Regions from separate parts of the Paenibacillus sp. J22R160 genome, predicted to be linked through region 1. Evidence: riboswitches for the same ligand, from Rfam matches in the RefSeq annotation. Region 1 holds a riboswitch; the other holds the start of a gene.
The links. Region 1 has a riboswitch for S-adenosylmethionine ahead of metA (homoserine O-acetyltransferase MetA). Riboswitches for the same ligand answer to the same signal wherever they lie in the genome.
Positions count from the first base shown of each region.

Region 2: it holds a riboswitch for S-adenosylmethionine, as region 1 does, so the genes downstream of both, AC58UW_RS28610 (hypothetical protein) here and metA (homoserine O-acetyltransferase MetA) in region 1, are expected to answer to the same signal.

Region 1 covers NZ_JCAUAU010000003.1:448,098-454,845, reverse strand. Annotated here, with positions in the region: gene tyrS (tyrosine--tRNA ligase) at 1-368, shown strand, start outside; gene corA (magnesium/cobalt transporter CorA) at 425-1,360, opposite strand; gene AC58UW_RS09075 (hypothetical protein) at 1,661-1,888, opposite strand; SAM riboswitch class I at 2,112-2,241, shown strand; gene metA (homoserine O-acetyltransferase MetA) at 2,345-3,289, shown strand; gene AC58UW_RS09065 (aminotransferase class I/II-fold pyridoxal phosphate-dependent enzyme) at 3,324-4,490, shown strand; gene AC58UW_RS09060 (trans-sulfuration enzyme family protein) at 4,490-5,662, shown strand; gene mqnC (cyclic dehypoxanthinyl futalosine synthase) at 5,799-6,748, shown strand, end outside.
Region 2 covers NZ_JCAUAU010000023.1:42,530-49,277, reverse strand. Annotated here, with positions in the region: gene AC58UW_RS28620 (peptide-methionine (S)-S-oxide reductase MsrA) at 1-312, opposite strand, end outside; gene AC58UW_RS28615 (MFS transporter) at 352-1,734, opposite strand; gene AC58UW_RS28610 (hypothetical protein) at 1,885-2,352, opposite strand; SAM riboswitch class I at 2,451-2,579, opposite strand; gene AC58UW_RS28605 (metallophosphoesterase family protein) at 2,827-3,669, shown strand; gene AC58UW_RS28600 (glycerol-3-phosphate responsive antiterminator) at 3,696-4,328, shown strand; gene AC58UW_RS28595 (ABC transporter substrate-binding protein) at 4,531-5,844, shown strand; gene AC58UW_RS28590 (HAD family hydrolase) at 5,960-6,748, shown strand, end outside.

The DNA.
Region 1 (6,748 bases):
CCATTCATCCAAGGGATGCCAAGATGAAGCTGGCCAAGGAATATGTTCGTATGTATCATGGTGCGGAAGCAGCTCAAGAGGCTGAGCAGCATTTTATTACGGTCTTTCAGAAGCGAGCGCTGCCGGACGATATCGAAGACATACAGATAAGCGAGGAACTGCTGGAAGCGGGTCAAATCTCCATCATTAAGCTGCTTGTATCTATGGGGCTGCAAGCTTCCAATGGAGAGGCAAGACGCAGTATTGAGCAAGGCGCGGTGAAAATCAATGAAACGAAGATCTCGAATATCCATGAGTCAATCCACCCACAAGCTGGAGATATTATACAGGTAGGAAAACGTAAATTTGTGAAAATCAAACGGGTCTAGCCTAAAAAAAGGCTTCCTGATCAGCAGTCTGCTGCATCAAGAAGCCCTTCCTCACCTTAAAGCCATTCTTTTTTGCGGAATAAGATATACATCGCAATGCCTAGCACACCCATGAACGCTAAGACGAACTCATCGCCGTGAGCGACATGGAGCCCTAGAATGTTATCAAAGTTCATTCCGAACACACCTGTAATGAACGTCAGCGGCATGAAAATGGTCGTCAGCGCGGTAAAAACACGCATGATATCATTCGCACGGTTAGCCAGGCTGGACTGATAAGCTTCTCGTAAGTTCCCCATAAGATCGCGAAGCGTATCGAACGTATCCACAATTTTCACGGCATTCTCATAAATGTCGCCAAAATATTTCTGGAGCTGGTGGTCGATCAGCCTGAGGTCCTTCTTGCCGAGCGTACCGATGACATCGCGCTGCGGAACGAGCACTTTTTTGAGCCAGAGAATTTCCGAACGAAGTCCGATGATCTCATTCAAGTGTGTTTTCTTGGTAGCTACCAGAATATCTTCTTCCAGCTTTTCAATCTTGGCCTCGATACGGTCACCAACCGCAACGTAATTATCGACGACAAGATCGACTAGATGGTATAGGAAACGATCGGCGCTGTTGACCTCCTCTTCCCAGAGAAAGGGTTTTAAGGCGCGAAGTTCATTAATTTTTTGTCTAGTAACGGTAATAATGACATGTTTGCTAAGAAATAAATTAAGCCCGCGAAGAAAAATCTCTTCATCATCAAATCGAATGCTATTAATAACGATAAAATAATGAGAATCATAAAACTCAATCTTAGGACGCTGTTCCTCTTCGCTCAAGCAGTCCTCCACGGCCAAATCATGTAGATGGAACAAAGGCTGAAGAAGTTCTAAATCCTCGATCCCTGCATCAATCCAATAAAAGCCTTTTTCTGGAGGTGTTAGTGCGATAGACACGTCATCGACTAATGTAAATATGCCATTTTGAACCCACCGTGTTTTCATCTGATCCACCCCTTTGCATGGAATCAGCCGGTTACGTTCATCAAGTGAGCGAGGCTACGGATGATGGAATAACCGACTGCATTCCTACACTATAAAATTTACAAAACTTGCAGGTGCTACTCCTCGGTTCCCCGTCCAAACGTATGCCCCCCTTTTGCGTCCGTGTCGAATAATACTTGTCTAGTATAACCCTTCATATACCCCGTTTCAAGCCAAAAAGTTTGGCGAAACAAGTAGGAATGCGCTTTAGATACTCTATGGATGGAGGGCTTGTTCGGTGTCAAAAAAAACCGCCATGAGTTACATGGCGGCTTTCAGGATCTTACCTTTCATCTCTTTGTAAATGTCAATCAATTCAGGATTACCTCGGAGCAGCAGATCTTCTTCATTCTCGGCACCGTAGATTCGACACAATAAGGCTGCGGCATCCTCAGCTTGTTGCAAGGTCGGCTTCGATGTTTCAATTAAAGCGAAATACCGATTTAATGAAGCGAAAGCAGAGAAGTTATCCGAAGTTGGTGCGGACATAATGGACCCCCTTTTATTCGTTAGATAATGTAGTCAGTATGATATTTATTTAACCCTGTTTAGGGTTGTTTAAACACCAAATTACGATACATTTCGTATCAATATTAACATAGATGGACAGCCTTAGGCAATTTCTTTATATTTTACAGGTTGTCAGGATCGGTTAATGTCTTGACTTTGCTTAATTTTATAGTATGATGATTTTAATCGCATACGTTTCATTTTCTTATCAAGAGTAGGTGGAGGGACTAGCCCTATGACACCCGGCAACCGACAAACCTTTGCAAGCAAAGGGATGCACGGTGCTAATTCTTGCGGAACCGCTTTTAGAAAGCGAATCTGGGAGATAAGAGAAGGACATTGACAGTGACATTTCATGGCCTTTCTCTGATTCCAGAGAAGGTCATTTTTGCTTTTATTTACACCAAAATAATCCATTGAAGAGGAGTGAACAGGATGCCGATCAAGATTCCTGACAACCTGCCTGCCAAAGAAATTTTAAACCAAGAGAACATCTTCACCATGGACGAATCTGTCGCGTATCACCAGGATATACGTCCACTTCGCATTGCTTTGTTGAACTTGATGCCTACGAAAGAAACGACCGAGACGCAATTGCTGCGCTTAATCGGGAATACACCACTGCAGGTGGAATTCGTCCTTCTGCATCCGAAAACTCATACTTCTAAGAACACTTCCGTTGAACACTTGGAGATGTTCTATAAAACTTTTGACGACATTAAAGAAGAAAAGCTCGATGGCATGATTATTACAGGTGCCCCAGTTGAACAGATGGAGTTTGAAGATGTGAATTACTGGGAGGAGTTGACGCAAATCCTGAATTGGAGCAAAGAAAACGTCACTTCTACCTTGCATATTTGCTGGGCAGCCCAAGCGGGCCTGTATCATCATTTCGGGGTTCGTAAATTTGCACTGGACAACAAAGTATTCGGCGTATTTCCGCACACCGTAGAGGTGCCGAATACGAAGCTTCTCCGCGGTTTTGATGAAATTTTCCATGTGCCGCAATCGCGCCACACCGATGTTCGCCGTGAAGACATTGAGCGATGTCCGGACCTGGAGATTTTATCTGAATCCGAGGATTCCGGTGTCTACATCGCGGCTACGCGTGACGGGAAACATATTTTCGTAACAGGCCATTCCGAGTATGATGCGAATTCATTGAAATGGGAGTACGATCGGGATGTGAGCAAGGGACTTCCTATTGATATCCCCAAAAATTATTACCCAAACAATGATCCAAGCAGACAGCCTTATAACACTTGGAGAGCCCATGCGAACCTGCTGTTTTCCAATTGGTTGAACTATTATGTGTACCAAGAAACACCTTTTGAGCTTAATGCTAATATCAACGAAAGTCTGGCAAGCGCGCAACTGTAATTTGAACCCAAATCATGAGGAGGAACTCCCTTTGTTGAAAATCGAAAGTCGTCTCGCCCAAATTGGCTCCATCGAAGAACCTGTAACTGGAGCAGTTAGTTTCCCTGTTTATCAGGCTACTGCTTTCCGTCACCCGAAGCTCGGTCAAAGCACTGGTTTTGACTACGCGCGTACCAAAAGTCCAACTCGTAAAGTGCTTGAGGATGCGATTGCACAATTGGAATCCGGAGATGCCGGTTTTGCATGTTCATCCGGGATGGCAGCTCTGCAAACAGTGTTTGCCTACTTTAGTCAAGGCGATCACTTGATTGTTTCTTTGGATTTATATGGCGGTACGTACCGTTTGCTTGAGAAAATCATGTCTCGCTTCGGTGTAACGGCTACCTACGTAGATACGAACGATTTGGACGGTTTGGAATCGGCGTATCGCTCGAATACCAAAGGGCTGATCATTGAGACGCCGACGAATCCACTCATGATGATTACAGATATCGAGCTTGTATGTACATGGGCCCGTAGGAAGGGCATCGTGTCCATCGTCGATAATACGCTTTTAACACCCTATTTACAGCGTCCACTAGAGCTGGGTGCAGACGTCGTTGTTCATAGCGCTACTAAATATTTGGGTGGACACAACGACGTGCTTGCCGGTCTGATTGTGACCAAGGGCAAGGAGCTTTCAGAGCAGATGGCGTTCCTGCACAATTCGATTGGAGCCGTGCTTGGGCCGCAGGACAGCTGGCTTTTGATGAGAGGCATGAAGACACTGGCGCTTCGTATGGAACGTCATGAGCAGAATGCAACAGCAATCGCGAACTTCCTGTTAGAACACCCGCTCATCAGCGATGTCTACTATCCGGCATTGGAGTCTCATCCAGGTCATGCTATTCAAAATAAACAATCGAGCGGAAACACGGGGATTTTCTCCTTTAAAGTGAAAGATGCCAAATTGGTTGAGCCGATTCTGCGTCACATTCAGCTTATCGCCTTCGCGGAGAGCTTAGGCGGCGTTGAGTCGCTGATGACATACCCGGCTGTACAAACCCATGCGGATATTCCGCTTGAAATTCGTCAGCAAATCGGCGTGGATGATCGCCTTCTGCGCTTCTCTGTTGGGATTGAGCATCAAGATGATCTCATTGCAGATTTAGCGAATGCGCTTAGCCTGGCACAAGCTGAATTAGAAGGAGAATCTCTGTAATGAGCCATTCACCGAACGATAAACGCAAGCCTCACGGCAAATTCGCTACCAAACTCATACACTTTGGCGCTGCGATTGATGAAGCAACAGGCGCTTCGAGCGTGCCTTTGTATCAGGCCTCAACCTTCCATCAAGCCGATTTGGAGGTTTCTCCGGAGTATGATTATACGCGTTCCGGTAACCCTACCCGTCAAGCTCTGGAAGACTATATTACGGTACTCGAAGGTGGAACGCGCGGCTTCGCCTTTGCTTCCGGCATGGCCGCGATCTCCTCGGCTTTCATGCTCCTTTCACAAGGAGATCATGTTATTGTGACGGAAGACGTCTACGGCGGTACCTATCGCTTGCTTACAACGATCATGAATCGGATGGGTGTCGAATCAACATTCGTCGATATGACGGATATTGCCCAAGTTCGTGCAGCGCTTCGTTCTAACACAAGAGCTGTATTCCTTGAAACACCTTCCAATCCGACGCTCAAAATTACCGATATCGCCGAAGTGGCTGCTTTTGCCAAAGAGCATGATCTGCTGACGATGCTGGATAATACGTTCATGACGCCTTACCATCAACGGCCTATTGAGCTGGGAATCGATATTGTACTTCATAGCGCAACCAAATTCCTAGGCGGACACAGTGATGTTCTAGCGGGACTTGCTGTAGTTGCGAATGATAGCTTGGGTCGCAGAATGAAGCAAATCCAGAACGGCTTAGGTAATGTTCTTGGGATTCAAGATTCATGGCTGCTCATCCGCGGAATGAAAACCTTGAAAGCCCGTATGGAAGTGTCAGAGAAAAGCGCTCAAAGATTGGCGCAATGGCTATCCGAACAGCCGGACATCGAGGTCGTCTATTATCCGGGCCTTCCGAACCATCCTCGTAGAGAGATTCATGAAAAACAGTCCCTTGGCTACGGGGCCGTTGTTTCGTTCGACGTAGGCTCTGGCGAGAAAGCCAAAAAGATGCTGAGCAAAGTGCGCATACCGCTGGTAGCCGTTTCTCTTGGCGCTGTTGAAAGCATTTTGTCCTATCCGGCTATGATGTCTCATGCCGCGATGCCGAAGGAAGTGCGCCTGCAGCGGGGCATCACGGACGGTCTTGTCCGCTATTCGGTTGGTCTCGAAGACATCGAAGACATAATTGAAGATCTAGAGCAAGCGCTTCGCGGATAAACGTTTCGGAATTCCCAAAATAGTCATATTTGAAAAAGCTATCTACTTATGAAAAGCAGCAATTTGCTGCTTTTTTGGCATGAATATGGTACGATGAATGGATACGAGCCATCAGAAATTAAAGGAGTGAAGAGCTGTGAAACCGATCGATCGTATATTAAATAAGGCACAATCAGGCGGGCGAATTGATGTAGAAGAATGCATTACACTGTTCGAATCCGATCAAATAGAGAAAATTGGCGATACTGCGAATCAGATTATGAAAAAATGGCATCCGGACCCGATTACAACGTTTGTTATAGGCCGGAATATCAACTATACAAATATTTGTGATGTTTACTGCAGATTCTGCGCGTTTTATCGGGCGCCAGGGTCAGCAGAAGGTTATGTATTGCCGGATGAAACCATTTTCCAGAAGATTCAAGAAACACTGGATGTGAATGGTACGGAGATTCTGATGCAAGGCGGCACCAATCCGAACCTGCCATTCAGCTATTACACGAACATCCTTCGTGAGATTAAGAAGCGTTTTGACATTACGATGCACTCTTTCTCGCCAGCTGAAATTATGAAAATGAAAGACGTTTCAGACGGATTGTCCTTAGAAGAGGTTGTTCGCCAATTGCATGAGGCCGGACTGGATTCCTTGCCTGGCGGCGGCGCCGAAATTTTGGATGATCGTACTAGACGCAAAATCAGCAAGCTCAAAGGCTCATGGCGTGACTGGATGGACGTGATGCAAACCGCACACAAAATTGGTATGCATACAACGGGCACCATGGTTATCGGTTTCGGTGAGTCGATGGAAGAGCGCGCGCTTCATATGCTGCGTATCCGAGATGCACAGGACGATGTATTAATGCAGAAGCTGAATACACCAGGTTTCCTTGCGTTCATTCCGTGGACGTTCCAACCGGATAATACGAATATGAAGGCGGAGAAAGTAACGCCTGAAGAATATTTGAAAACTCTGGCGATTAGTCGGATAATGCTCGACAATGTGCCGAACTTCCAATCTTCTTGGGTTACAATGGGACCAGAAGTGGGCAAACAGACCCTGAGCTACGGCTGCAACGACTTCGGTTC
Region 2 (6,748 bases), on a different contig from region 1:
GTTCATCTGAACGGGGTCGCGATATAGTACCAAGGATCTGTACTGCCGGCCTTTGTAATCATTAATATTTACTGGATTATGGTTGCTCCAGAACAGATTCAAGATAGTCTCCAAACTTACGATGTTGGAATTGAAATCCATTTCGACGGTCTCCGAGTGATCTCCAAGTTGCCTGTAAGTCGGGTTCTCAGTCGTTCCTCCAGCAAATCCCGCTCGCGTTCTCGTGATGCCAGTCAGCTGCCCGAACAAAGCATCAGGACTCCAGAAGCATCCCATGCCCAAGGTTACAGTTTGGTTGTTGCTCTTATCCATCACTCCCACCTCCTTATGAATAAATTCATTATGATAAAGCTACAGCGGCTGGACTTGCTCCGCACCGCTTCTCCCTCTAAAGAACATGCGAAGGGACAATAAAAGCATCAGCACGCTGATTATAACGCACCCGATAATCAAACTGTGAAAGTGTTCGGTCGTGATTTGACTGCTGAAAACCGTTCCGAGCAAGCTCGACGATAGAATTGTTCCCATAAAACGCGAAGTCATAAACATCCCCGAGGCAATGCCAGTCTCTGCCGTTGTAACATAGGAATAAAGGGCTGTTTGCAGCCCAAGATTCTGGAAACCGTTGCTGATGCCGAGCACAGATAAGCAAATAAAGATCCAAACCGCAGTGGAGCTATCGTGAATGGTTAATAACATGGAGGTTCCAGCCACAACGAATAGCGTACCGACCAGCAGTGGAGTTCGCGAACCCGAACGGTCAATCCACCTGCCCACAATCGGGGTAACGAGGATACCGAAGCCTGAAATAGACAGCATGATCAATCCCACTTCTTGTCCGTTATAATGCCTCACCTGCTGCAAATACGAAGGGATACCAAACATAATCGAGTAAAACACAATATTGACTAAAATAAATTGCAAATAAACAAAGCAAACATCGACATTCCGCTTAAGAAACAGGACATCGATAAATGGCTGTTTTCGCTTGGCTTCATACCAATAAAAACCAATGCTAAGCACTAGACTAAGCAGGAGCAATAGCCAGTTGACACCTGATTTGAACGATAGGAAAAAGAACAGCCAACTAAAAATCAGCGCGGTGAAAAAGACAATGCCCGTAATGTCCAAAGAACCAGCACCTGCATGCTTCCGGGGTGTATCCTTAGGCATCATTCGGAGAGCGAGCACGAAAGAAACGATTATAAACGGAAAATTAATGAGAAAAATAGACGGCCAGTCACTGTATTGAATTAAAAATCCTCCGAGCGATGGACCTAGCGCCGCTGAGGTCGAGGAGAACACCGACATGACACTAAGCGCTCTCGCTTGATTCGTCGTGATGACCGAGCGGATGATGCCCATGCCATTGGGGAATAAGGCGGAGCTGCCGATCGCTTGAATGACACGAAAAGTCATCAGCCAGCCGAAGCTCGTTGATAGCGGCGCCAGCATGGAAGAGACGGTAATGAGGGCGAGTCCAAGCAGGAAGATTTTTTTGCGGCCGAATAAATCACCGACCTTCCCCATGACCGGCTGTGCTACAGCACTAGCCACATAGTAGGTTGCTATGAGCCAAGAAATCGAGGCATACGTGACATGGAACTCTTCCTGCAGCCTGGAAAAAGCGACGGAAATCATCGTTGTGTTTAAAGGGTTGAGCAGCGTACCCAAAGCTACAGCTGTTATGAGCCATAGATGTCCGGTTTTGTTTGATTTGACGGTATCTGACAAGAAGATTTACTCCTTTCAACGATGCATGTTAGGTGATAAAAAGGTAAAAGACTTCCGGTCTATATTCCCACAGGGGAGGTCGGAAGTCGCTCTATTATCATATAAGTACATACAATCTAACATGAGTACTTTTTAATTGTCAATTTATGCTTAAAAGGAGATATACGCTTGTGCATGGTCGAATAAGTATGCCCGATCCAAGAGATATGTTTGATCCTTGCTGTCTTGTGCGGCCGGCTCTAGTTTTCCAGTTATATCCAATAATGCAGACTCAATTAAATTTAATCTCAGGGGTCCCCACGCTTCTTGTTTTCGCTCAGCATAGTTCATACTCTCGATCAAAGTCAGACCTTTAATCCGCTGAAAAAGAGCAACCCACGTAGTCAAATCGCACTTCAAGCTGCTAGAAGGGATGGCAAATTCTCTGAAGCCAACGACTCCTGCATCTGTCGAGATAGCAATTAGCCCGCAGATAGCATCGTTCCCGTTTCCAAGCTGCAGCTTTTCTATAAGCACATCGTCATATCGGAAACATTCTATTCGAGTAATCTTGATTTTTAAATTTAGCAAAGCATGATGAAGGGGAGGCATAATAGTTTCATTCATCGTGATCAGCATCTTGTCACTCCTTTAAACAACTGTAATGGCTCGAAAATGCAAAAATGACCTTCTCTGGAAACAGAGAAAGGTCATGGGAATTCAAAGTCATATCCTCGCTCTTATCTCCCAGATTCGCTTAAATTAGCGTTTCCGCAAGAATTAGCACCGTGCATTCCTTTGTTAACAAAGGTTTGTCGGTTGCCGGGTATCATCGGGCTAGTCCCTCCACCTACTCTTGATAAGAAAAATCAATATATTCGATTACGTTCAATATTACTATAAAGCACTCTGTTGTCAAGGAATTTCACGTCTCGTAAATGCAAGGATTTGTATAATTTTCCAAATTAAAAGGGGTTACATAAATCTTTTGGAAAAATCAAGTGAAATATTTACAAAATTTATAAATAAATTGTAAGCCCACTTAATACTAGTTAATTATCATTACTATGAGATTGCTAACATCAAATTATAAGTGAGCGAAGGAGAGATCTTATGAAGCTAGTCGTAATGGGAGATTTACATTATCACGCAATTGACGAAACAATTCCGGGGTGGTTAGAGGCACGTAATGATTTCTATCAAACTTTACTGGGACGCTTTTTAGAATTAGATGGTGATGCTCATATTTCTCTAGGGGATTTAACGAATTATGGGCATTCCTCGGAGCTTCGTGAAGTTTATGCGCAGTTGCGAGAAAGCGATAGAACGTTCTATCATGCTTTGGGCAATCATGATCTGTATGCTCAAACAAGAAGGGAAGTTCTCGAAATTACGGGACAAGATCGCTATCACGCAGTAACAAACGAGAAAGTCGTGCTTGTATTTCTAGATACAGCCAAAGAAATGGATTTTGAGGATTGGGGAGGCTGGGTTGACGAAGAGCAATTGAAATGGTTCGAAGATGTCATCACGGCATCTGGGACGAAACCTGTCTTAGTCTTTGCTCATCATCCCGTCTATAATACGACAACAAATTCCAATAAGGATAAAGGTTCCATTCATCCAAGCATTGATATGATGAAGATTTTAAGCAAAAAAGAAGGCGTAGGAATTTATTTTAACGGTCATACCCATATTGATTCAATTGTTAAGCAAAATAACTGGACATTTGTTCAACTATCTGCCTGTCTAGATCAGCATGGACTGCGTATCGTGGACGTTGATCAAGATGAGATTCGTATTTCTGCCATTGATTTTACGGATGCAGCTCTTACAGGGAATGTTGAGATGCTGTACAACAATATGAAGCATTTTAGACATAATCCTACCGCACGCGGTGTAGATTCAGATCGGGAATGCACGGTCTCTTTACGAGTAGAAGCGGAACAAATATAGTTTCTTATCAGGGGAGGTCTTGATGGATGAAAAGGCTTATGAATGATGAAGGCGGAATGTTTTTTGAAAGATTAAGCACACACCGAATGGTGGCTTCCATCAAGGAGCCAAAGCAAATTGAAATTGCCTTATCACTTAAAAACCAATTAAGCGGCGTATTTCTCTTAACGGGGCATATCGGTGTTATCAAAGGCTATGTCGATTTGTTCAATAAGCACCAGTTGCCTGTCTTCCTTCACTTGGAGAAAATAGGCGGCTTAAGTACCGACTCTTATGGTATGGACTATTTAGCTAAAGTGATTAAACCCACAGGGATCATTACTACGAAAACGAATGTTGTAAAAACAGCGAAAAAAATGGGTTTACTTACCATTCAACGCTTCTTCCTAGTGGATACGGAAGGGGTGGAGAACATATTCAAAAGTCTTGCTCAAGTAGAGCCTGACATCATTGAGGTTATGCCAGCGCGAATTCCACAAATGATCGGGGAGATCAAGAAGTTCACTACCCTTCCAATCATTACAGGCGGTTTGGTGTATGAGCGAAGCCAGGTAATGGATGGGTTTAAGCATGGAGCAACGGCGGTATCTGCCTCCAAATCGGATTTATGGCGAGAAATCTATACCACAGAAGATAAGATGATACGGAATATTGTATGAAGGTTGAACTTGGTTGAATTTTCATAATATTAATAACCACTTAACACTCATTTAATACTCAGCGATTATGATGAAGCCAGACAAGTAAATAGCAGTAGGTTGGAGTAGTGGAGAAGCCTGATTAGCGGCCGACTTTAAGTCGGCGGTTAATTTAGGCTTCTTTCTTTATGGGTTCATACTAAAAAATTGGGAGGAACTACAAATGTTTAAGAAAAAATTGGTATCGATTCTTACGGTAAGCTCAGTCATCATGCTATCAGCATGCGGAACAGGTGGTGCAGGAGATAAGGCAGCTTCAGGTTCGGCAAGTAAGGCTTCCTCATCACAAGAGAAAATCGTTATTAAATATTGGACAGCTAACGGTGGGAAAATTGAAGAAGCGAAACAAAACCTTGTGAAAAAGTTCAATGAGTCACAGAACAAAATTGAAGTTCAGCAAGCGAACCAAGGGAACTACGATGATCTTCATGCGAAAGTGCAAGCTGCCTTTGCTGCTGGGAACGCACCTGCTGTTTTCGACCTTGAAATTGCATCTACCGGGATTTTCGCACGCTCAGGCATGCTTGTAGATTTGACTCCTCTGGCAGCAAGGGATGAGGCGCAAGTCAATATTAAGGATTTTAATCCAGGCCTTATGGGCAATGCCTACGTGGATGGCAAGCTATATGGGATTCCATTTATGAGAAGTACGCCGATCTTTTATAAAAATGTCACGATGTTAAAAGACGCTGGATTGGATCCTGCCGGTCCGAAAAACTGGAAGGAATTAGAGGAGTATTCCCGCGTTTTGAAAACAAAAGGGAAGACACCTTTGACGATGGCCGTTGGCGTATGGGAATATGAGGCGCTCGTTGCTCAAAGCGGTGGTAAGGTCCTAAGCGAGGACGGGAAAAAAGCCACTTTCAACACGGCTGAAGGTGTTGCACCGGTAGAGTTTTGGAAGAAGATGTCCGATGACGGTCTTATCAAGTTTACTGTAGGGAAGACAGCAGGTGCGGATGCGGAGAAGGACTGGACCAACCAGATTTCCGCTTTCAAAATCGGATCTACAGCCGGCGTTTCTGCAAGCTTAGAGGTTGCTAAAGGGAATAACTTTGTAATGGCAACCGACTTTATGCCTGCTAATAAATCGTATGGAGTTCCAACAGGCGGATGCCAATTGGCCATCACATCCAAGCTGAAAGACGCTGAAAAAGAAGCAACTTGGGAGTTTGTGAAGTTCATGACATCTAAGGAAAACACGATCTACCAACATAAATATGTTGGATACCTGCCTAACCGTCTATCTGCTTTGCAAAGTGATGAGCTGCAAAACTACTATAAAGAGTTTCCACAATACAAAGTAGCTTCCGATCAATTACAGTATGCTGTACTTCGTCCGAACGCTAATGCCTACGCAGAAGTTTCAAAAACGATCATCGATGCCATGACCAAAGCCATCCTTGAAAAAGATGTAAAACCGCAAGATGCCATGAACGAGGCTGCGGAAAAAGCGAATAAATTGTTGAGTAAGTAATCATCAGACTGGGGAGGACTCCCAGTTCATTCCATGAGAGCAGGCCAGCAACTTTCTATCGAAGCGGGAAGCTGGCTTGCTCTCAAATCACCAAGAAGAAAGGTTGAGCTTACCTGTGGAATGGTTATCTAACATTAAAGTAGTGATTTTTGATATGGATGGAACGCTCTACCAAGAAGATACGTTCATGGACCGTTACATCCGCTATTTATTAGAAGGTACGGAGTGGGAAGAGGAGATTGATGCCTCAATAGCAGCATCGAGAAACCAATTATCCGGTAATCACCCGATAAAACTAGGTCATTTCTATCATAAATTAGATGGGGTAGTGCTTGTCCAACATGCTGGCAGCTTTGTCCAAGGGTTTACTTCAAAGGGCACCCCGCTTGAAGAGCAAGAGTTTGCAGAGAAGTATAGATCCTTATCTCTCTATGATTCCAATCTCATCTATATGGGGGATCCATGGGGGATTGTTGGGGCAATCCGCTTTAAATACAAGATATCTGAAGAAAAAATGAGAATTGCTTTTGAACGCGTTCGTGAAGAAATGCTCCTTGAGCCTTATCAATTTGAACTACATAAAGATTTGTTTCTGACCATTCAGAACTTGACAGCTGTAGACAAAAAAATATTGATGACCAACACGTATGAAAAATCCGGTATCGAATTTTTGCACTATATGCAAATACACCACATGTTTAATGAAATCTATTGTGGTGCTGATAAACCGTTTGGTATAAAAAAATTCACCGAGTCGTTACTGCAAGAAGGATATCTTCCTCATGAAATCTTGTCGATTGGAGATAATCCGTGGAACGATTTATATCCTGTCAAACAAATCGGCGGCCGAACCTGTTTTATTACTCCTTATCAGACTGGTGACGAAAAGCAATGGGACTTACAC